DNA from 4 places in the Ensifer sp. SSB1 genome. Region 2 is predicted to be linked to each of the others. Evidence: predicted binding sites of a transcription regulator. Region 2 holds the regulator's gene; each other region holds the start of a gene.
What was found. Region 2 encodes PhoB, which activates phosphate uptake and scavenging genes when phosphate is short. Its sites were predicted from a motif close to TGTCATNNANCTGTCAT; they were not measured.

Region 1 (5,477 bases), on a different contig from region 2:
GGCGTTCTGGGAGATGTAGGTCAGTCCGTTGTTCTCGACCCTGCGGGATGCAAAGCGCAGCACATCGATGACTTCCTGGCGGACAAAGCCGAAACCGGGCGACCAGCGCGCTGCGGGAATCAGCATGATCAGGTTCACCGAGCGCCGCACGATCTCCATGATGACGAGGCTCCAGATACCGGCGCCCGATATCGCCAGCACAACGCCGACCGCGACCGCCAGCACACCCGATACCGCCCCGATGCGGGCAAGCTCGTTGAACTGCAGGCGCCGCACGAGGATCTGGTTGGGGACGCTTGCCAGCCCCGTGAGGATTGGCAGGACGAGCATCGCAAGCAGCGGCGCCTTGAGCTGCGGCGCCTCGAAGAAGGCTGAGGCCACCCCACTGCTGACACCGATGACGATTGCCGAGAGAACGGAGATGACAACCAGAGCCGCGAAGGCCGCATTGCGATGTCCGGTCGTGGCGTCCGGTTTCTGCACGACGATGTCGGCCGCGTGTCCCCCGACGAAGATCTCGGCGAAGCCGACGATCAGCAGCCCCAGAGCAAAGACACCATAGGTTTCGGCGCCGAGGATTCTCGCCAGGATGATGGTGCTGATGGTTGCAAGCAACGCCTGCGCCAATTGGCCCAATGAAGCCCAGATGGCTTGCCCGGTCAGTTTTACTGCACGGCTCAATAGAAATGCCTTCCGTCATTCAGCTCACGAACCACAACACCGCACGTCATGAGACGCGTTGCGGTCGATATAGCTGCTTTGCCGCAGGTCTTTGTCCTCAAAACGCGGTCGATTTAAGGACAAAGACTTTCAGCGATCGAAACGAGCCTGCATTCTATCTCACGATAGATTTTGGCTTGTTGTCGAAATTGAGGGCGGCCCGCCATTTTATCAACGCTTCACACGTTGAAGGTGCATCGATCGCCCCGAAAGAAGCTTGGGGAACTGGGAAGGCGCCAAGAGGGGAGGCTGCCATTGAGGAGGAGCACAAGGCATGAAGTTATCGGACGTATCTCGCAACGGCGCCCGCATCTCCATCATTGTTCCCACCTACAATCGGGCCCAATATCTACCAGCTTCGCTCGATGCATTGTTGCCGCAGATTGGACGCGATGACGAGATTATCGTCGTCGTCGATGGCTCGACCGACGAAACGGCTGACGTGCTTGCCCGATACGGAAACCGGATCGAGGTGATAGAACAGGCCAATGCCGGCAAGGCGCGTGCATTGAACGCCGGGCTGCAGAAAAGCAGGGGGCAGTTCGTCTGGATCGTCGATGACGACGACGTTGTTTGCCCCACGGCGCTCGGTGATCTCATGCAGGTCTTCGAGGCCGATCCATCGGCCGGCATCGCCTACGGGCGCTATGTGCGTTTCCAGCACGAAAAGGATGGCGCCGCCAAGTTCCTGGACACGGGCTACTGGAACGACTGTCCGACGAACGAATTCCTGATCGCCACGCTTGAGGATTTCTTCGTCCACCAGCCTGGCATGCTCGTCCGCCGCAGCCTCTATGACGCTGCCGGGGCATTCGATGAAGCACTGCCGCGATCCGTGGACTACGACATGCTGATCAGGCTTTCTCTCCTCGGCAAGGCGGCTTCGACCGCCAATGTCATCTTTCACCAGCGCCTGCACGACGGCGACCGGGGACCGGCGGCGAGCCGTTTCCAGGCGCAGCGACGCGATCAAAACTGGATCAGCAATGATGCGCTGATCTTCGATCGTTTGCACCAGACCTTGCCGCTCACCGACTATCTGCCGTCGCGGCGCATCGAGAGTGGCGATGAAGAGCGCAGCGCGCTCCTGCAGCGGGGTGCGATCATGGCCCGCAAGAAGCGCTGGGACATCGCCATCTCCGACTTCGGTCGCGCTCTTGAGCAAAGCCGGAGTCCGCTGACGCCCTATGAAAAGCGCATCCTCCGGCGCGCGACTGGATCGAAATACGACTGCGACGAGGTCTTCGGGAATGCCCTGATCGACGAAGGACTGCGCTCGCTCAGCGGCAGTTTTCCGCCGGGGCGCGAACTCGCCCGTTCGCTCGCCCGCGGCCTTGTCTGGAGAGCGCGCCAAGCCGCGGCGCAGGGTCAGCTCAAGCGCAGTTCGCGCATCGCCGCCCAGGCCTGTCGTTGGGCCGCCGCGTCCTGGGGCTGATTTCCAAGCGAGAGTTGTGGCCACGAACCTCGCGCGCCGATTGAAGCCGCCAGCGAAACCTGACAGGAATACGTCCGGGAGGACGGTTCATGTATTATGCAATCTTGGCTTACCACACGGCAGGCGTGGTCGAATCCTGGAGCGCGGAAGAGGACGCGGCCCTGATGTCCGACCTTCTCGAGGTTCATGAGCGCTTCGTTCAGCAGAAAGCCTTCGGACCGGCCGCGCGGCTCGGGCCTGCCGAAGGTGCGGTGACGCTCAGGGGCCAGGGCGAAGGCATCGTCACCGACGGACCTTTCGCCGAGACCAAAGAGCAACTGCTGGGCCTCTACGTCGTGGACTTTCCGACGATCGACGCAGCCATAGCGGCTGCACGCGAGCTGCGGCGCAGCAATCCTACCGCGATCTACGAGATCCGGCCGATCGCCCTCTATGTTCCGGGGGCAACCTTGGAGCCTGGCACCGAGGGCTAGGAATCACGCGGCGGTAGCGCCCCGGGAGCGCCCTGGCTACCGCCCCGATCCCATTCGGATCAGCACGCAATCACGCGGAAGGTGACCAATCGCGCCTGCGCCCGGGCTGCGACGTTCACATTTGATTAACCCAGCCCGCGTGGGCGTGAACTGTAACAGAACTTACAACAAACTGACATTTCGCTTTCATGAAGCGCCGCTATGGCAGGTGTCATACCGATGACCGGTCTCCCCGAAAGAGGACCTGCTAGAAATGTTTCAGTTGAAGAGTGTAACCCGCCAGTTCGGCAAGAGGACAGCCGTGAGTTCGGTTACCTTCGACATTCCCCAAGGCCAGATGGTCGGCGTAATCGGCCGCTCGGGCGCCGGCAAGTCGACGCTGCTGCGCATGATCAATCGCCTCGTCGACCTGTCTTCGGGCTCGATCGTCTATGACGGCACCGAGGTCTCGTCGCTTCGCGGCGCAGCGCTTCGCAACTGGCAGCGCGACTGCGCCATGATCTTCCAGCAGTTCAACCTGGTGCCGCGCCTCGACGTGCTCACCAATGTGCTGCTCGGCCGCCTCAACCACCGTTCGACGGTCTTAAGCATCCTCAACATGTTCACCCGCGAAGAACGCATCATGGCGATCGGCGCGCTGGAACGCCTCGGGATCGAGCAGACGGCCCTGCAGCCGGCCGGCACGCTTTCCGGCGGCCAGCAACAGCGCGTCGCGATCGCCCGCGCCCTGATGCAGCAGCCGAAGGTTCTGCTCGCCGACGAGCCGATCGCCTCGCTTGACCCGCTGAACGCCAAGATCGTCATGGATGCGCTGCGTGACATCAACGAGCGCGACGGCATCACAGTCATCACCAACCTTCATACGCTCGATACCGCGCGCAATTATTGCGAACGCATCATCGGCATGGCGCACGGCCGCGTCGTCTTCGACGGTCAGCCCAAGGATCTGACGGCGGCAGCCGTTGCTGAGATCTACGGCGCCGATACGGGCATCGAGGAATCGATGACCTCCACCAGCATCAACATTCCGGCGGCTGAGCCGCAGGAAGAAACGGCATCGGCCGGCCTCAAGCCGCTGGCACTGGCCGGCATCTGACGCCCGCCAGGATCGAAAGCCCGCGTCAAGGGCACCTCTTTGAAACCCAATAGATCCGGCCGAGCCGGACACACGGGAGAACCTTATGCTGAAAAAAGCTCTTCTGAGCGCCGTCGCTCTCCTCGCCCTCGTCGGCCACGCACAGGCTGAAGACCTCAAGGATTTCCGCATCGGCATCCTCGGCGGCGAAAACGAAGCCGACCGCCTGCGCAACTTCCAGTGCCTCGTCGACAAGCTGCCGGCTGCGATCGGCGTCGAGAAGGTCTCGCTGTTCCCGGCTGCCGACTATGACGGCGTTATCCAGGGCCTGCTCGGCGGCACGCTCGACTACGCCGAACTCGGCGCTTCCGGCTACGCCAAGATCTATCTGGCCAAGGCTGACGCCGTCGAGCCGATCCTGACGACCGTTCAGACCGACGGCTCGACCGGCTACCACTCGATCATGGTTGCCCGCAAGGATTCCGGCATCACCAAGCTCGAAGACCTGAAGGGCAAGAAGCTCGGCTTCGCCGATCCGGACTCGACCTCTGGCTACCTCGTCCCGCTCGTTACCCTGCCGGAAGCAATCGGCGCGCCGGTCAAGGAATTCTTCGGTGAGACCGGCTTCGGCGGCGGTCACGAAAACCTGGTTCTCGAAGTCGTCAAGGGCACCTTCGATGCCGGCACGACCTTCGGCTCGGGCGTCGGCGAATTCAAGGACGGCTACACCTCGGGCAACCTGAAGAAGATGGTCGACAAGGGCATCCTCGACATGAACGACCTGGTCGAACTCTGGAAGTCGCCGCTGATCCCGAATGGCCCGGTCGTCGTGCGCACCTCGATGAACGACGACATGAAGGCGAAGTTCAAGCAGTTCATGCTCGACCTGCCGAAGACCGACGCCGCGTGCTTCTCGGCCATCCAGGGTGGCGATTTCACCGGCTTCACCGAAGTCAACGTCGACTTCTACAAGCCGATCATCGACGCCCGCAAGGCAACGATCGGCGGCTGATAGACCGCATACCTTGGGAACGCTGGCCGCCCAAACGGCCAGCGTTTCCTTGTTTGAAGGGGTGCTCCGCGCCCATCCTCAGCGGATGTCTATCGCTTAGTTTTCACGCATTTCCTGATGGAAGGCCGCATGGCGCTTTCCTGGAAATGCCATAGAGGCCGGCGCGAGCCGGAACGATCATGGCAACTTCCCTGCTCCCGCGGCATCTGAGCGACAACGGCGCCGTCATTGAGCGCCACTGGCAGGAACTCAGTTCCCGCCGTAGGCTCTATTCCTGGCTCGGCTTCGGCGTTCTCTTCCTGGCTCTTTCGGGCTCGCTTTGGTTCGCCAACGATTCCAACGCCGGCAAGTTCTTCGATCGCCTGCCGCATTTCTTCGACTTCGTCGGAGACCTCGCGCCGCGTGACGGGCTGGAAATCTTCCGCGCCATGTTCGACCTGCCCTCGCCCTATGACGACGGCAGCTTCAAGTACAACTATCCCGAAGGCCGGCTCTACCTGACCGAGAGCTTCTACATTCCCGAATATGTGCACAAGATGCTGGAGACCGTGAACATCGCGATCTTCTCCACTGTCATCGGCACCGCACTCGGCTTCGTGCTTTGCTTCCTCGCCGCGCGCAACCTGATGCCCAACCCCTGGATCCGTGGCTTTGTTCGCCGCATCATGGAGATCCTGCGCGCCTTTCCGGAAGTCGTAATTGCCGGCTTCTTCCTCGCGATCCTTTCGCTCGGGCCCATTCCCGCGATCGCTGCGGTCTCGA
Region 2 (5,477 bases):
CCTCAATGACATCCGGGAAGCGGTCCTTCAGCGAGGCAAGGCCCTGGCGGAACACGAGCGCGACATCCCGCACATGGCCGAGGAAACCGTCCGCGAGGATGACGTCGAGCACGGCGTTGCCGACGGCCATGGCCAACGGGTTGCCGCCATAGGTGGAGCCATGCGTGCCAGCCACCATGCCGGCAGCCGCTTCTTCCGTCGCAAGGCAAGCGCCGAGCGGGAAACCGCCGCCGATGCCCTTGGCCACGGCCATGATATCCGGGCGGATACCCGACCATTCATGGGCGAACAGCTTGCCGGTACGGCCGACGCCGGTCTGAACCTCGTCAAGGATCAGGAGCAGGCCGAACTCGTCGCAGAGCGCGCGCAATTCCTGCATGAACTCCTTGGTCGCCGGACGGATGCCGCCCTCGCCCTGGATCGGTTCGATCAGGATCGCAGCGGTCTCCTCGGTGATCGCATTCTTGACGGCTGCGATGTCACCAAACGGAACCTGGTAGAACCCCGGCGCCTTCGGCCCGAAACCTTCGATGTATTTCTGTTGGCCGCCGGCGGCGATCGTCGCGATCGTGCGGCCGTGGAAGGCACCCTCGAAGGTGATGACGTGAAACTTCTCGGGCTGCCCCTTGGCGAAGTGATAGCGCCGCGCCGTCTTGATCGCGCATTCCAGCGCTTCCGCACCGGAATTGGTGAAGAAGACCCGATCGGCAAAGGTGACGGCCGCCAGGCGACGCCCAAGGCTTTCCTGGCCAGGAACCTCGTACAGGTTGGAAAGGTGCCAGACCTTCTCGGCCTGCGCCTTCAGTGCCTCGACGAGGTGCGGATGCGCATGACCAAGCGAGTTCACGGCAACGCCGGCAGCGAAGTCGAGGTAGCGCGAGCCATCTTCGGCAATCAGCCAGACGCCCTCTCCTCGCTCGAAACGCAACGGCGCGCGCATGTAGGTGTCATAAAGCGGCGTGGTTGCAGTCATGCGAGGCTCTCCTTACTCCAGTCGACATCGATCCCGCGGCTTCGTGCGGCCCGATAAAAACCAAAAATGCCGCCTTGCGGCGGCGCAGGCACTATTCCCATTTCGCACTGCAATGTCAACAAAACCAAGCCTTGCAGCGCGATGACAAGGCCCGTTTCCCTGCGGCGAAAAAATCAGTCGGAAGGGCTTGCAAAAATGCAACGCTGATCGAGCAAGTTGGGGAAAACTACGAATTCGATTCGGCTCGATTCCCCGGACTCTTGCCACGGAGTCCGACGGTCAGTACGTTAACATTCAATTACTAGACGCATGCGGCGGACCTAGTCACCAAAAGAGTTATCGCGTTTGCAACCTCGGGGTTCAGCCGGGGTGCGGTGAGGGATTCTGCCATCCCCAACGCTGAGAACGGAGAGTGCAGAGATGAACTGGACTGACGAGCGGGTGGAGAAACTGAAGAAGCTTTGGTCCGAGGGCCTGAGCGCTAGCCAGATCGCGGCACAGCTCGGCGGTGTCAGCCGTAACGCTGTCATCGGCAAGGTTCATCGCCTGAGCCTCCCGGGACGCGCCAAGGCTGGCGGCAGCACCACCGCTGCGGCCCGTCCGAAGCGGCCGACCTCGGCCCCGCGCGCACCGAACTACGCCGCGCGCGTTGCGACCCGCACCGTTGCCCGTCCGTCCGGCGCCACGGTTCTCAAGGAAGAGATCGAAGTCGATCTCGTGGCCGAGCAGGATTTCAGCATCAGCACCGACGTGGTCGTGCCGATGTCGCGCCGCCTCGAGCTGACCCAGCTCACCGAGCGCACCTGCAAGTGGCCGATCGGCGACCCGCTGAAGGAAGAGTTTCACTTCTGCGGCAATGACTCGCCGGAGTCGTCGCCCTATTGCAGCTTCCATGCACGGCTTGCTTACCAGCCCTCGGCCGAGCGTCGACGGATGCGCTAAGGCGCCGCGCGGGAACAAAAGGAAAAGGGGCCGATCGGCCCCTTTTTTATTGGCTTCAATTTGCCATTCTCAGCTTTCGAGCGAGTATCCGGCGCCGCGGACCGTGCGAATGACGTCGGGCATGGTCGAGAAGTTCAACGCCTTGCGCAGGCGGCCGACATGGACGTCGACGGTACGCTCATCGACATAGATGTCATGGCCCCAGACGCCGTCCAGGAGCTGCGAGCGCGAGAAGACGCGGCCCGGAGAGGACATCAGGAACTCCAGCAGGCGGAACTCCGTCGGCCCCAGGCGAACTTCGCGGCTACGGCGATGAACGCGATGGGTTTCCCGGTCGAGCTCGATATCGCCGCAGCGCAGCAACGTCGAGAGCACTTCAGGCTTCGCCCGGCGCAGCATCGCCTTGACGCGAGCCATCAGCTCCGGCGTCGAGAACGGCTTGACCACATAGTCGTCTGCCCCGGTCGCCAGACCACGAACGCGCTCGCTCTCTTCGCCGCGCGCCGTCAGCATGATGATCGGCAGTCGCTCCGTTTCCGGGCGTTGGCGCAGCCGACGGCACAGCTCGATGCCGGAGACGCCAGGCAGCATCCAGTCGAGGATGAGGAGATCGGGCAGACGTTCCTGAAGCCGGATCTCTGCCTCGTCACCCCTGAGGATCGTATCGACGTCGAAGCCTTCCGCTTCCAGATTGTAACGCAGCAGGACGCTCAGCGCCTCTTCGTCCTCGACCACGGCGATTTTTGGCAACATCAGGTAACCACTCCTTACCGTGAGCGCCGTGCGGGTCCAGTGGACCGACCGGCGCTCAGACACTCTAAATCTGGAGCACAACCGCCGTTTTCAAAGGCGGTGCGAAAGCCGCGTGCTTCAGATACAGGAATTCGGGGCCGCGACCGAAGCCGCGACCGGATGATATTCATGGGGCATGCATTGCGAACGCGCGTTCGGCGCTAGAAGGGATGGGGAAGTGTATATGTAACTCCCCTCGCATCCCGCTCTAACCTAGTCGTTGACCGAGCCCAACGTCGACGTGTTGTCATCCTTCGGACGCTCGCCTTCCGGCTGGGCACCCGTAGCCATGTAGTAGATCGTCTCGGCGATGTTGGTCGCGTGGTCACCGATACGCTCGATGTTCTTGGCGCAGAACAGAAGATGTGTGCAGGGCGTGATGTTGCGCGGATCTTCCATCATGTAGGTCAGCAATTCGCGGAACAGCGAGGTGTAGATCGCATCGATCTCCTCGTCGCGCTCACGGATGCTGTTGGCCTTTTCCGGCGAGCGCGAGGCATACACGTCGAGCACTTCCTTGAGCTGCACCAGCGCGAGCTCGGCGAGGTGCTCGAGACCGCGGGCGAGCTTGCGCGGGATGCCGGAACCGGCAACCGCGATCACGCGCTTGGCGGTGTTCTTGCCGAGGTCGCCGACACGCTCCAGATCGGAGGCGATGCGGATCGACCCCATGATCTCGCGAAGGTCGGCGGCGACCGGCTGGCGCTTGGCGATCGTGACGATCGCCTTCTCGCCGATCTGGCGCTCGGCATCGTCGAGGACGGTGTCGTCCGAGATCACCTTCTGCGCGAGAGCCAGGTCGGAATTGACCAGGGCGCGAACGGATTCGGCGACCATCTGCTCTGCGAGACCGCCCATCTCCGAGATGCGGCGCGTCAGGTACTTCAGTTCTTCGTCATAGGCGGACATGATATGCATGGACATGATCGTCGATCCTTACAGGCGCTTTCCAGTTACTGTTGCAGCCTTATGCGGCCTCAGCCGAAGCGGCCCATGATGTAATCCTGGGTGCGCTGGTCATCCGGATTGGTGAACATCTTGTCGGTGTCGTTCTCCTCGACGAGATTGCCGAGGTGGAACATGGCGGTGCGCTGCGAAACGCGGGCGGCCTGCTGCATCGAGTGGGTCACGATGACGATCGTGAAGTTCGTGCGCAGTTCGTGAATGAGTTCTTCGACCTTGGCGGTCGCGATCGGGTCAAGCGCCGAGCAGGGCTCGTCCATCAGGATGACTTCGGGGCTGACGGCGACGGCACGGGCGATGCAGAGGCGCTGCTGCTGACCACCGGAAAGCCCGGTGCCGGGCTCCTGCAGGCGGTCCTTGACCTCGTTCCACAGACCGGCCTTCTGCAGGCTAGTCTCGACGATCTCGTCGAAATCCGCCTTGGTGCGGGCAAGTCCATGGATACGCGGACCGTAGGCCACGTTGTCGTAGATCGACTTCGGGAACGGGTTCGGCTTCTGGAAGACCATGCCGACGCGAGCGCGCAGTTCAACGACGTCGATGGTCGGATCGTAGATGTCGTCCTCATCGAGCGTGATCCTGCCGGTGACGCGGCAGTTCTCGATGGTGTCGTTCATGCGGTTCAGCGTGCGCAGGAAGGTCGACTTGCCGCAACCGGACGGGCCGATCAGCGCCGTCACCGTGTTTTCCCGGATGTTGAGGTTGACGTCGAAAAGCGCGCGCTTCTCGCCGTAATAGACCGACACATCCTTGCCGATCATCTTGTAGGGCACAGTGTTCATTTTCTGATCCAAGGCCTTCTCGACGGCTGCTTCTGACATGATGTTCATAGTAATTACCTCACTACCAACGGCGCTCAAAGCGACGTCGCAACAGAATGGCGCCAAGGTTCATGACGACGAGGAAGATGAGAAGGATGATGATCGCGCCAGAGGTGCGCTCGACGAAGGCGCGTTCCGCCTCGTTGGCCCACATGTAGATCTGCACCGGCAGCGCGGTCGACGGTTCCATCGGCGAACCGGGGAAATCGACCACGAAGGCGACCATGCCGATCAGGAGCAGCGGCGCGGTTTCGCCAAGCGCATGGGCGAGACCGATGATGGTGCCGGTCAGAATGCCCGGCATTGCCAGCGGCAGCACGTGGTGGAAGATGGTCTGCATCTTCGAGGCACCGAGGCCGAGTGCCGCCGAGCGGATCGACGGGGGAACCGCCTTCAAGGCCGCGCGGGTGGCGATGATGATCGTCGGCAGGGTCATCAGCGTCAGCACGAAACCGCCGACGACAGCTGCCGAGCGCGGCATGCCGGCAAAGTTGATGAAGACGGCGAGGCCCAGCAGACCGTAGACGATCGACGGAACTGCCGCGAGGTTGTTGATGTTAACCTCGATCAGGTCGGTAAGCCGGTTCTTCGGCGCGAACTCTTCGAGATAGATCGAGGCGGCGACGCCGATCGGCAGCGACAGCACGAGCACGATCAGCATCATGTAGAACGAGCCGAGGGCAGCAACGCCGACGCCTGCCGCTTCAGGACGGCTGGAGGCGCCGAAGGTGAAGATGCCGGTGTTGAAGCTCTTCTTCAGGATGCCGGCGCTTGCAAGCTCGTTCATCCAGGTGACCTGCTGGTCCTTGACCTTGCGCTTGCTCTCGTCGACCTTGAGGTCGATCTGACCCTTGTTGGCGGAGTCGATATTGGCTTCAGCCAGGAGCGTGACCGGAACGGTCTTGCCGATGATGGATGGATCAGCCACGACCATATCGCGCAGCAGCGTACGGGAGCTCGCAGAGACCATGTCGGTCGCCTGCTTG
Region 3 (5,477 bases), on a different contig from region 2:
TTCACCTCCATCATAGAGCTTGTCGGCGATCGTGCAACGACAAGCGGCGGTTTGCGTTAACGGGCCCGGCAGAGCGAAGAGATCAAGCGGCGCGGGCGGTTTCCAGCGACATCGGACGTTCGAGAACAGTGCCTTCGATGGCGGCTACCGCTTTCATACGCTGGAGCAGGCTCTCATTCACTTCCCAGGCGACGGCAACGGCAAAGACCGAGCCGATGCGGTGCGGTTCGGCAATGCGCTCGCCGGGGCATCCCATGCGGCGGAACATGCGCTCCAGGAACACGTCGGTAACGGTGACGATATGGGTGATGCCGGAGGCAAGGCCGAGTTCACCGACGCCGCACATCAATTCGGCCGCTGCAACGGTGACCTGATTCGAGGCGCGGTCCTGCGAAATCTCCGGCTCGATGCAGAAGCGGCTCGATTCCCATACCGAGGCGCTGCGGATTTCCGGGTTGTCGCCGAGCAGGATCGGGAAGGTGTCGTCCAGCATGTTGGGGCCGAGCGTCGGCAGCAGCCGCAGCGCGCCACGCAGGCGACCGGTGTCGGGGGCATAGGAGAGCACGTAGAGCGGATTTGCCTTGTCGTAGTTGTCGATTTCCCACTCGCCGTCCGTCTGCACATCCCATTTTAGGAAATCGTGAAAGACGCGCTTGCGCAGCCGAAACATATCGTCGACGGCCTGCGGGTGCTGTGCGCGGGTCTTTCCGTTCAGGATCCTGATCATCTTTTTCTCCATCCTTGTTTGGGGATGGGCGGATGCTGTCAGGCCGGCGGCGGTCGCGTAACTGTCGGTAGTGACAGTTTAAATCAGCGATTTTTCCCACTAGATTTCGAGGGGTTTTTTGGAGGACTTGGCGCGAGCTGCGTCAAACGGTGGGGATCAGCGCATGGCGGACGGCCTGGGCAACGGCCTGCGTATTGGACACGACATTGAGCTTGCGCCTCGCATTGGTCATGAAAAAGCGCACGGTGCGCTCGGAAATGCCGAGAATCGTTGCGATCTCCCAATAGCTCTTGCCGGCAGCGGCCCAGGTCAAAACCTCGGTCTCGCGGCCGGTGAGCCGCATGTCGCGGGTCGAAATGCTGCCGGCCATCGCGCCGTGCTCCAGCATGGCGGCGTGGAAGAGATTCGCCGCGAGCTGGAAATCGCGCAGGTGATGGCGCCGATAGACCGTCCACTCGTCGGCCGGCATGTTGACGTTGATCGCCAGCATCGCCATCCGGCCGGCCGGTGATGGTAGCGGCAGGGCGACGCCCTCGGTGGAAAGACCGATCTCCTGTGCCGCCTGGAAAAGCGGCTCGCAGTCCGCAAAGCGATGTCGCGCCATCGTCCACTCCACCGGGCGAACGCCGCCAAGTGCGAGTTTCAAGATAGGGTCGATTCGGTGAAGGCCGCGCGACCGGTAGATTTCTGCGGCATAGGCACCGAAGGTGTGATGCAGGCGGCAGATCTTGAGTTCGTCCGCGTAGGGCTCGGCTTCCAGGTACAGGAGATGGGCGATGCGGAACGTGCGGCGCATCAACGTAAAGAAATGAGCGGGCTCGACACAGCCGCCGCATTCCAGGATTTCCAGCATGTCGAGGACAGCCTGCTGCTCAGTCATGCCACAACACCGAATCTCGTCCGAGGCTCCAGCATGGTTAGGGGTTCACCTTTTGTCCAGCGCAAACTTACCTGTTTGGTGTGTAATGCCAATTTTGCAATTTTCGATTGCCGACCGCCGCGGTCGGTTTGCGCGAGCCTGCGGTAGAGGGTGATTCCGCTGTGATTCTCGGGCGATAGAGCGCCGCGCTCAACGATTGCGCGGCGCCTGGATATGGCATTGGGGGCGCCGGTGCGGCGCCCGAACTCCGCGAAGATCGAAGGCGATCTCCGCGGTATCATTTCAGCCCGGATGGCTGGCTTCGACGACCGCGAGAGCCGCCATGTTGACGACACCGCGCGACGTGACCGAAGGCGACAGGATGTGGGCGGGAAGCGCCGAACCGAGAAGAATCGGGCCGACATGCAGGCTGTCGGTCATGGTTTTGACGACGCCGAGCGTGATGTTGGCGGCATCGAGATTGGGGAAGACTAGGAGGTTGGCTTCGCCCGACAGGCTGCTGTCCGGCATGACGCGATGGCGCAGCGCTTCCGAGATCGCAGCATCGCCGTGCATTTCGCCGTCGACTTCGAGATCGGGCGCCAGTTCGAGCACCAGCTGAAGCGCCTTGCGCATCTTGGTGGCGCTTTCCGAATCGCGCGAACCGAAGTTCGAGTGCGAGACGAGGGCCGCACGCGGCGTGATGCCGAAGCGGCGGATTTCCTGTGCGGCCATGACCGTCGTCTGCGCGATCTCCTCGGCGCTCGGGCAGTAGCTCACATAGGTGTCGGTGAAGAAGGTGGCGCCGCGCTGGGAGATCAGCAGGCTGAGGGCCGAGAAGTCGAGCACGCCTTCACGCTTGCCGATGATCTGCGAAACGTCGCGCATGTGCCTGGAATAGCGGCCTTCGACGCCGCAGATCAGCGCATCGGCTTCGCCGCGCTTGACGGCAAGTGCGCCGATGACCGTCGTGTTGGTGCGCACGATGGTGCGGGCGGCTTCCGGGATGACGCCGAGACGGCCGACAAGGGCGAAGTAGTCCTCGACATAGTCGCGGTAGCGCGGGTCGCCTTCGGGGTTGACCACTTCGAAATCGACATCGGGACGGATGCGCAGGCCGTAGCGGCGCAGGCGGGTCTCGATGATCTGCGGACGGCCGATCAGGATCGGGCGGGCAGTACCCTCTTCGAGCAGCACCTGGGCGGCGCGCAGCACGCGCTCGTCTTCGCCTTCGGCAAAGATCACCCGGTTCTTCTGGGCGTTCTTGGCAGCCGCGAACACCGGCTTCATGATGAAGCCCGAACGGAAGACGAAGCGGTTCAGCTTGTCGAGATAGGCGTCATAGTCCTGGATCGGACGGGTGGCGACACCGCTTTCCTCAGCTGCCTTGGCGACGGCCGGCGCGATGCGCAGGATGAGGCGTTGGTCGAAGGGCGAGGGGATGAGGTAGTCCGGGCCGAAGACCGGGGTCTCGCCGGAATAGGCGCGGGCGGCAACGTCGGACGGCTCCTCGCGGGCGAGGCCGGCAATGGCGCGGACCGCCGCCATCTTCATTTCTTCGTTGATCGTGCTTGCGCCGCAGTCGAGCGCTCCGCGGAAGATGTGCGGAAAGCAGAGAACGTTGTTGACCTGGTTCGGAAAGTCCGAGCGGCCGGTGCAGATCATCGCGTCCGGGCGGGCGGCACGGGCGGCTTCCGGCATGATCTCCGGCGTCGGGTTGGCAAGCGCCATGATCAGCGGCTTTTCGGCCATCTGCACCAGCAGTTCCGGCTTCAGCACGCCTGCGGCGGACAGGCCGAGGAAGACGTCTGCGCCGCCGATGCTGTCGGCGAGAACGCGGTTGCTGCTGTCCTGCGCATAGATGGACTTCCACTCGTCCATCAACACTTCGCGCCCCTTGTAGACGAGGCCTTCGAGGTCGTGGACCCAGATGTTCTCGCGCTTGGCGCCGAGCGTCACGAGCAGGTTGAGACAGGCAAGTGCTGCCGCACCAGCGCCGGAGGTGACGATCTTTGCCTTGGCGATGTCCTTGCCGGCGAGTTCCAGACCGTTGAGGATGGCGGCGGCGACGATGATGGCGGTTCCGTGCTGGTCGTCATGGAAGACCGGGATCTGCATCTTCTCGCGCAGGCGCCGCTCGACTTCGAAGCACTCGGGCGCCTTGATGTCCTCGAGGTTGATGCCGCCGAAAGTCGGCTCCAGTGCCGAGATCACGTCGACCATGCGGTCGATGCTCGAGGCGTCGATCTCGATGTCGAAGACGTCGATGCCGGCGAACTTCTTGAACAGAACCGCCTTGCCTTCCATGACCGGCTTGGAGGCCAGCGGGCCGATATTGCCGAGGCCGAGCACGGCTGTGCCGTTGGAGATCACGGCAACCAGGTTGGCACGGGCGGTGAAATCCGCAGCCGTCTCCGGGTTGTCGCGGATGGCGATGCAAGGCGCGGCAACGCCTGGCGAATAGGCAAGCGCCAGGTCACGCTGGTTGCCGAGCGGCTTGGTGGGCTGGATTTCGAGCTTTCCCGGGCGAGGGTAACGGTGGAAGAATAGGGCCTGCTGGTCGATGTCGCCGCTGGCCGGACCTGTTTGGGATTTCGTTTTGTCGCCCGTGTTCATGCTCTCACATTCCTCATTCGTGGTCGTGCCTTTTGGCATGAATTCGGAGCGAGGTACAGTTTGCCGTGCTGATTTCGGGAGCCCGACAGGCAGCAAGGCGCTCATGTCATCTTCCTGAAACACGAGTCTGGTTTTCACGGAGGCAGGAAGCGTAACTAGAGACGAGGCTGGCATGACGGCGGCGCAGCAAGACAACTCCGTACGAAAGCTCAGGACGTTGTTCATCTCCGACGTCCATCTCGGCTCCAAGGCCGCCAAGACGGACTACCTGCTTGATTTCCTGCGGTACCACGAAGCCGAAACGATCGTGCTTGTCGGCGATATCGTCGACGGGTGGCGACTGAAGCGCAGCTGGTACTGGCCGCAGAACTGCAACGACGTCGTCCAGAAATTGCTGCGCAAGGCGCGCAAGGGTACGCGCATCGTCTATATCCCCGGCAATCACGACGAGTTCCTGCGCGATTTTCCCGGCGTGCACTTCGGCGGCATCGAGGTGGCGCAGCGCTATCTCCACGCCGGCGCCGACGGCCGCAAGTATCTCATCCTGCACGGCGACGAGTTCGATGTGGTGGTGCGCAATGCCCGTGTGCTGGCCTATCTCGGCGACTGGGCCTATGACACGGCGATCGCCATCAATATCGGCCTGGCCGCCATCCGCCGGCGTCTCGGCATGCCCTATTGGTCGTTCTCCTCCTGGGCCAAGCTCCAGGTGAAGCATGCGGTGAACTTCATCGGCGAGTTCCAGAAGGTGGTTGCCGACGAGGCTCGTCGCTACGACGCGCAGGGCGTGATCTGCGGACACATCCACCATGCCGTCATCGAGAACATCGGCGATATCCGCTACATCAACACCGGCGATTGGGTGGAAAGCTGTACCGCGATTGCCGAGCACCACGATGGCACGATGGAGCTCATCACCTGGCACCAGATGCGCGGCGGTGCCCTCGAGGGCGAAGCGTCGGGCGAAGCCGACAAGCTGCTTGCGCAATTGCTGACCCAGCGCGCCGCCTGACCCCAGAGGCGGCAGGCCGGTCCTGTCGCGAAAACTAGGTTATGGCGAGCCATGCCCGGGCTGTGCTAGAGATCACGTACAGCCATCCAGGTCAGCCGATGATTCCCTCCTCAGCGCCCGCATATGTGGGCCCTCCGCCGCGCCATTTCGCGCTTCGCATCGCCTTGCTCTTCTGCGCGCCGCTAATCGTCAACGGCTTCGCGATGCCGTATTTTCCGATGTGGCTCAGCACGCTCTCGATGACCGACTTCGAGATCGGCGTC
Region 4 (5,477 bases), on a different contig from region 2:
TGGGATGCACCAGCCGGCGCATCTGCACCATCGCCATCGGCGTCGAAAGGCTGGACGCATCCTGCTCGATCGTCAGTTCATCCGCCCCGCGCTTGACGCTGCGGGCGATGATTTCAAATACGCTCGCGGTCGCCATTTGCAATGCACGCTCCTCCGACAATCCTTCGAGAAGTCGCGCCAGGAAGACGGCGGTCAGCAAGTCTCCAGTACCGTTTGGCGGGTTCTCGACGAGCCGATGTTCGGCGAGCAGCGCGTGATTGCCCGAAAGGAAGAGATTGCCTGTACCGCCGCTCATCATCGGCACCGCCGATGTCACCAGCACGCGGGCCGGGCCGAGGCCGAGCGCGGCATCGAGGATCGCCGTATTCGTTTCCAGCGTCGCGCCCGCAAGCCAGGCCAGCTCGAAGCGGTTCGGCGTCGCCAGATTGGCAAGCGGCAGCAACTGGTCGCGAATGGCCGTCGCGGTCGCCTCCGGAACATAGAGCCCGCCGGCATCGCCAATAACAGGATCGCATGCATAGATCAGCTTGGGATTGCGCTCCCTCAGCGCCGTCACCAGCCGGGAAACGCCTTCAGCCTGTCCGGCCGAGCCGAGGTAGCCGGAAAGCACGGCGCGCACCTCGTCGACCCAGGGCGCAGCAATGAGATCGTCGATCACCGACTGGAAATCCGCGTCCGAGATGGTGACGCGGGTCGAGCGTCCGTGCCCGGGATGCCAGGGGAGAATGACTGTCGGCAAGGCCCAGACCGGGTGCCCCAGTGTCTCCAGCGCGAAGACCGCGGCCCGGTTGCCGACCTTGCCACGCACGACATGGCTCGAGATGACGATGACGGCACCGGGCAGGGAGGGCATTTCGGGCATCGACGAGTCCAATCCTTCGGTCTAGAAACTCTGATCACCCGACTGTCACTGCCCTGTCAACAGGCGATGGCAGATAGGTCCAGTCGAAGCCGCTAGCGTTTTCGTGCTTTTTCATCGATTTTCGAGCAATTTTCGCGAATTTGCCTTCGATTTAAATGGATTTAAGCTGTTTTCACGTGAAATTCTCCAATTTTTGGCTCGATTTTGCCGAAATCGGCGTAAAAAGCGGTCGCCATTAGCCATGGTTCTGATAGGGTTTGGCCTATCATGAATGGGAGAGACTTCATGGGCGTGAAATACAATCCGAAGCGGGACAGACACATCGACGCAGCAAAGGCGGCCGCCATCAAACTGGGCGTCGACGGGCTGGCGCCGGAGATCCTCTTCGGTGGGGCCAGCAACGACGACCTCGATCTTTATTCGGCGGACATGCTGGCGCTGATTGCAGCCCACGCGCATCGGGAACTCACCCGCTGGGACGGTGGCAAGCCACAGGTTTCGGTCGAAAGCGTCGAAGGCGTCGCACCTGGCGGCACCGAGGTCTCGATCATCGCGATCACCGAGCACAACATGCCCTTCCTCTATGATTCGATCATGGGGGAAATCACCAGCACGCACCGCGACATTCACCTCGCGATCCACCCCATTCTGGTCAAGGAACCGGGCAAACCGGCAAAGCTCTTCGATCCGGAAGAGGAAAGCGATCCGTCGCACCGCGTCAGCCACATCCAGATCCACCTGACGAAGCTGGCCCCGGTCGAGGCCGAACAACTCAGCAACCGTATCCGCGACGTGCTGGAGCAGGTCCATCAGACCGTGCACGACTGGCCGGCGATGACGACGTTGCTTGACCAGGCCATGCAGGAGCTCGAAGCCTACAACGCGTCGCGCAAGAAGAGCGACCGCGACGAGGCGCTCGCCTTCCTTCGCTGGCTGCGAGACAACAACTTCACCTTCCTCGGCATGCGCGAATACACCTATTCGGGCAAGGGCGAGAAGGCAGCCGTCGAACGCGGCAAGGGCAGGGGCCTCGGCATCCTTTCCAACCCCGACGTGCGCGTCTTGCGCCAGGGCAAGGACGCGGTGCTGACCACACCTGAAATCCTCGCCTTCCTGGACGGCCCGGATTTCCTGATCGTTACCAAGGCCAACGTGAAGTCCGTCGTGCATCGGCGCGCCTATATGGACTATATCGGTATCAAGCGGTTCGACGCCGACGGCAATGTCACCGGGGAACTGCGCATCGTCGGCCTGTTCACCTCGACCGCCTATACGCGCCAGGCAGCAGAAATTCCGCTGTTGCGCCACAAGATCGAGAAGATCGTCGATCATTTTGGCTACGACCCGCAGAGCCACTCCGGCAAGATGCTCGCCAACACGCTGGAATCCTATCCGCGCGACGACCTGTTCCAGATCGATGTCGGCCTGCTTGCCGCCTTCTGCGAGCAGATCAACGAACTCGGCGACCGGCCGCGCATCCGCGTCCTGCCGCGGATCGACCATTTCGACCGTTTCGTCTCGGTCATCGTCTTTGTGCCGCGCGAACAGTACGATTCGGATGTCCGCGAAAAGATCGGCGACTACCTGAAGACGGTCTATGACGGCCGCGTCTCCGCCTACTATCCGGCCTTCCCGGAAGGGGGCCTCGCCCGTGTCCACTTCATCATCGGCCGCTCCGCCGGCAAGACGCCGCGCATTCCGCAGGCCAAGCTCGAAGAAGCGGTGCGCGGCATCGTCACCCGCTGGATCGACCGGTTCGACCTGCTCGCCCGCAAGGACGGCATCGAGCTTGATGTCGACAATGCCTACCAGTCGTTCTTCACGCCGGCGGAGGCCTATGCTGATCTGGCCGATATCGCGGCGTGCAAGGGCCCGGATCCGATCCGGATCTCGTTCTACAACTATCCCCGCGCGGTCATGCGTGCCGATACGGCCGAGCTGAAGATCTTCCACGCCGGCGAACCGGTATCGCTGTCGCGCCGCGTGCCGCTGCTCGAAAACCTCGGCTTCCGGGTGATCAGCGAGCAGACCTATGACATCGGCGTCAACGCCCACGGCGAAGAACAGCGCAAGGTCGTGCTGCACGACATGGAGCTAATCCACCGCGACGGACACGCGCTGAACCTCGACAAGACCGGCCCGGCCCTGGAAGAAGCCTTCCTGGCCGCCTGGAACGGCTCGATCGAGGACGACAACTTCAATCGGCTGATCCTGCTTGCGGGCCTCAACGCCCGCGAAGTGACAGTGCTGCGCGCCTATGCCCGTTATCTGCGCCAGGCCGGCATCACCTACTCACAGGGCTATATCGCCGACACCCTGAACAAGTATCCGGCAATTGCCGCCGACATCTTCAAGCTGTTCGTGACCCGCATGGATCCGAAGCTCGAGGACAAGCCGCGCGCCAAGAAGTGCAACGCGCTGCTGTCCGCGATCGAAGACGCGCTCTCGGCGGTTCCGAGCCTCGACGAAGACCGGATTCTGCGCCGCTACGTCAACGCGATCGAAGCAACGCTTCGGACCAACTACTTCCAGCATGACGTCGACGGCAAGCCGCGCGCGGTCCTTGCCTTCAAGCTGGACCCGAAGCAGCTCGACGGTTTGCCGGAACCGCACCCGTTCCGCGAAATCTTCGTCTACGGCACCGAGGTCGAGGGCGTGCACCTGCGCTTCGGCAAAGTCGCCCGTGGCGGCCTTCGCTGGTCGGACCGCGCCCAGGACTACCGCACGGAAGTGCTCGGCCTGGTGAAGGCGCAGCAGGTCAAGAACGCCGTTATCGTGCCCGTCGGCGCCAAGGGCGGCTTCTATCCGAAGCTGCTTCCGGTCGGCGGCACCCGCGACGAAATCTTCAAGGCTGGTACCGAAGCCTACAAGACCTTCATCCGCACGCTTCTGTCGGTCACCGACAACATCGTCGGCCAGGACGTCGTGCCGCCGGCCGATACGCAGCGCCATGACGGCGACGACCCCTACTTCGTCGTTGCCGCCGACAAGGGCACCGCGACCTTCTCCGACACGGCCAACGGCCTGGCGCAGGAAGCGGGCTTCTGGCTCGACGACGCCTTCGCATCGGGTGGTTCGGCAGGTTACGACCACAAGAAGATGGGCATCACCGCTCGCGGCGCCTGGGAAACCGTCAAGCGGCACTTCCGCGAGATGGACACCGACATCCAGACGACGCCCTTCACGGTTGCCGGCGTCGGCGACATGTCGGGCGACGTCTTCGGCAACGGCATGCTTTTGTCTGAAAAGATCCGCCTGATCGCGGCCTTCGATCACCGCGATATCTTCATCGATCCGAATCCGGATATCGATGGCTCCTTTGCTGAGCGCAAGCGCATGTTCGCCCTGCCGCGTTCGAGCTGGCAGGACTATGACCGCAAGACGCTTTCGGAAGGCGCGATGATCATTTCGCGTGCGGAGAAATCGGTGACGCTGACGCCGCAGGCGATGGCAGCCATCGGCCTCGACAAGCAGAAGGCAACGCCCTTCGAGATCATGAACGCGATCCTGAAGAGCCAGGTCGATCTGCTCTGGTTCGGCGGTATCGGCACCTATGTGCGCGGCAGCAACGAAACGGATGCTGAAGTCGGCGATCGCGCCAACGACGCCATTCGCGTGGCGGCCGAAGAGGTCCGCGCCCGCGTCATCGGCGAAGGCGCCAACCTTGGCGTCACCCAGAAGGGCCGTATTGGCTTCGGCCTCAATGGCGGCCGCTGCAACTCGGATGCCATCGACAACTCGGCCGGCGTGAACTCGTCGGACGTCGAGGTCAACATCAAGATCGCGCTTGCCTCGGCCATGCGCGATGGTCGCCTGACCCGTCCGAAGCGCAACACGCTGCTCGCCTCGATGACCGAGGAGGTGGGTCACCTGGTGCTGCGCAACAACTACGAGCAGTCGCTGGCGATCTCGCTGACCGCAATGCAAGGGCTCGGCAACCGCACGACGCTCGGCCGTCTCATGACGCGGCTGGAGGCCGACGGCCATCTCAACCGCAAGGTCGAGACGCTGCCGACCGACCAGGCGATGACCGAGCGCTACCAGGCAGGCAAGCCATTGACCCGCCCGGAAATCGGCGTGCTGCTCTCCTACTCCAAGCTCGTCCTCTTCGATGAGCTGATTGCGAGCGAGCTGCCCGACGATCCCTACTTCACGGCGACGCTGGAGCGTTACTTCCCGGGCAAGATGCGCAAGACCTATGCCGGCGACATCCACGGGCACCGCCTGCGCCGCGAGATCATCGCGACGATTCTCGCCAACGAGGTCATCAATCGCGGTGGTCCGGCCTTCGTCTCGACGCTGACGGATGCCACCGGCTTCCTCTCGGCTGACGTCGTCAAGGCGGCAGTGCTGGCGCTCGACGGCTTCGACCTGCCGCGGATCTATGACGAGATCGACGCGCTCGACAACAAGATCGGCGGCGGCCTGCAGAACATCCTCTATCAGGAGGTTGGCCGCATCTTCACGCTCGTCACCGAGCGGGCGCTGCGCACCCATGCGGCGACTGGCTCGGTCTCCGAGGCGGTATCGCGCCTCGGCGATGGCCTGCAGAAGCTGCGCGCGACCATGCGCACTGCAGTCTCCGGCGAGAGCGCCGAGGAAGCACGGTTGAAGA

Region 1: a site for PhoB is predicted at 2,802-2,818, ahead of phnC (phosphonate ABC transporter ATP-binding protein). Genes of this name have one in related genera too.
Region 3: a site for PhoB is predicted at 4,307-4,323, ahead of I8N66_RS19075 (UDP-2,3-diacylglucosamine diphosphatase). Genes of this name have one in related genera too.
Region 4: a site for PhoB is predicted at 906-922, ahead of I8N66_RS10175 (NAD-glutamate dehydrogenase). Genes of this name have one in related genera too.

What each region holds. Positions count from the first base shown of each region.
Region 1 covers NZ_JAEPRP010000034.1:29,298-34,774, reverse strand. The annotation lists gene I8N66_RS11210 (oligosaccharide flippase family protein) at 1-681, opposite strand, end outside; gene I8N66_RS11205 (glycosyltransferase) at 995-2,155, shown strand; gene I8N66_RS11200 (YciI family protein) at 2,245-2,628, shown strand; gene phnC (phosphonate ABC transporter ATP-binding protein) at 2,882-3,724, shown strand; gene phnD (phosphonate ABC transporter substrate-binding protein) at 3,810-4,715, shown strand; gene phnE (phosphonate ABC transporter, permease protein PhnE) at 4,895-5,477, shown strand, end outside.
Region 2 covers NZ_JAEPRP010000005.1:19,890-25,366, reverse strand. The annotation lists gene I8N66_RS02020 (aspartate aminotransferase family protein) at 1-973, opposite strand, end outside; gene I8N66_RS02015 (GcrA family cell cycle regulator) at 1,394-1,915, shown strand; gene phoB (phosphate regulon transcriptional regulator PhoB) at 1,985-2,668, opposite strand; gene phoU (phosphate signaling complex protein PhoU) at 2,921-3,634, opposite strand; gene pstB (phosphate ABC transporter ATP-binding protein PstB) at 3,685-4,500, opposite strand; gene pstA (phosphate ABC transporter permease PstA) at 4,514-5,477, opposite strand, start outside.
Region 3 covers NZ_JAEPRP010000075.1:13,037-18,513, forward strand. The annotation lists gene I8N66_RS19060 (acyl-homoserine-lactone synthase) at 83-727, opposite strand; gene I8N66_RS19065 (LuxR family transcriptional regulator) at 870-1,607, opposite strand; gene I8N66_RS19070 (NADP-dependent malic enzyme) at 1,890-4,202, opposite strand; gene I8N66_RS19075 (UDP-2,3-diacylglucosamine diphosphatase) at 4,375-5,214, shown strand; gene I8N66_RS19080 (MFS transporter) at 5,313-5,477, shown strand, end outside.
Region 4 covers NZ_JAEPRP010000030.1:799-6,275, forward strand. The annotation lists gene pdxY (pyridoxal kinase PdxY) at 1-862, opposite strand, end outside; gene I8N66_RS10175 (NAD-glutamate dehydrogenase) at 1,148-5,477, shown strand, end outside.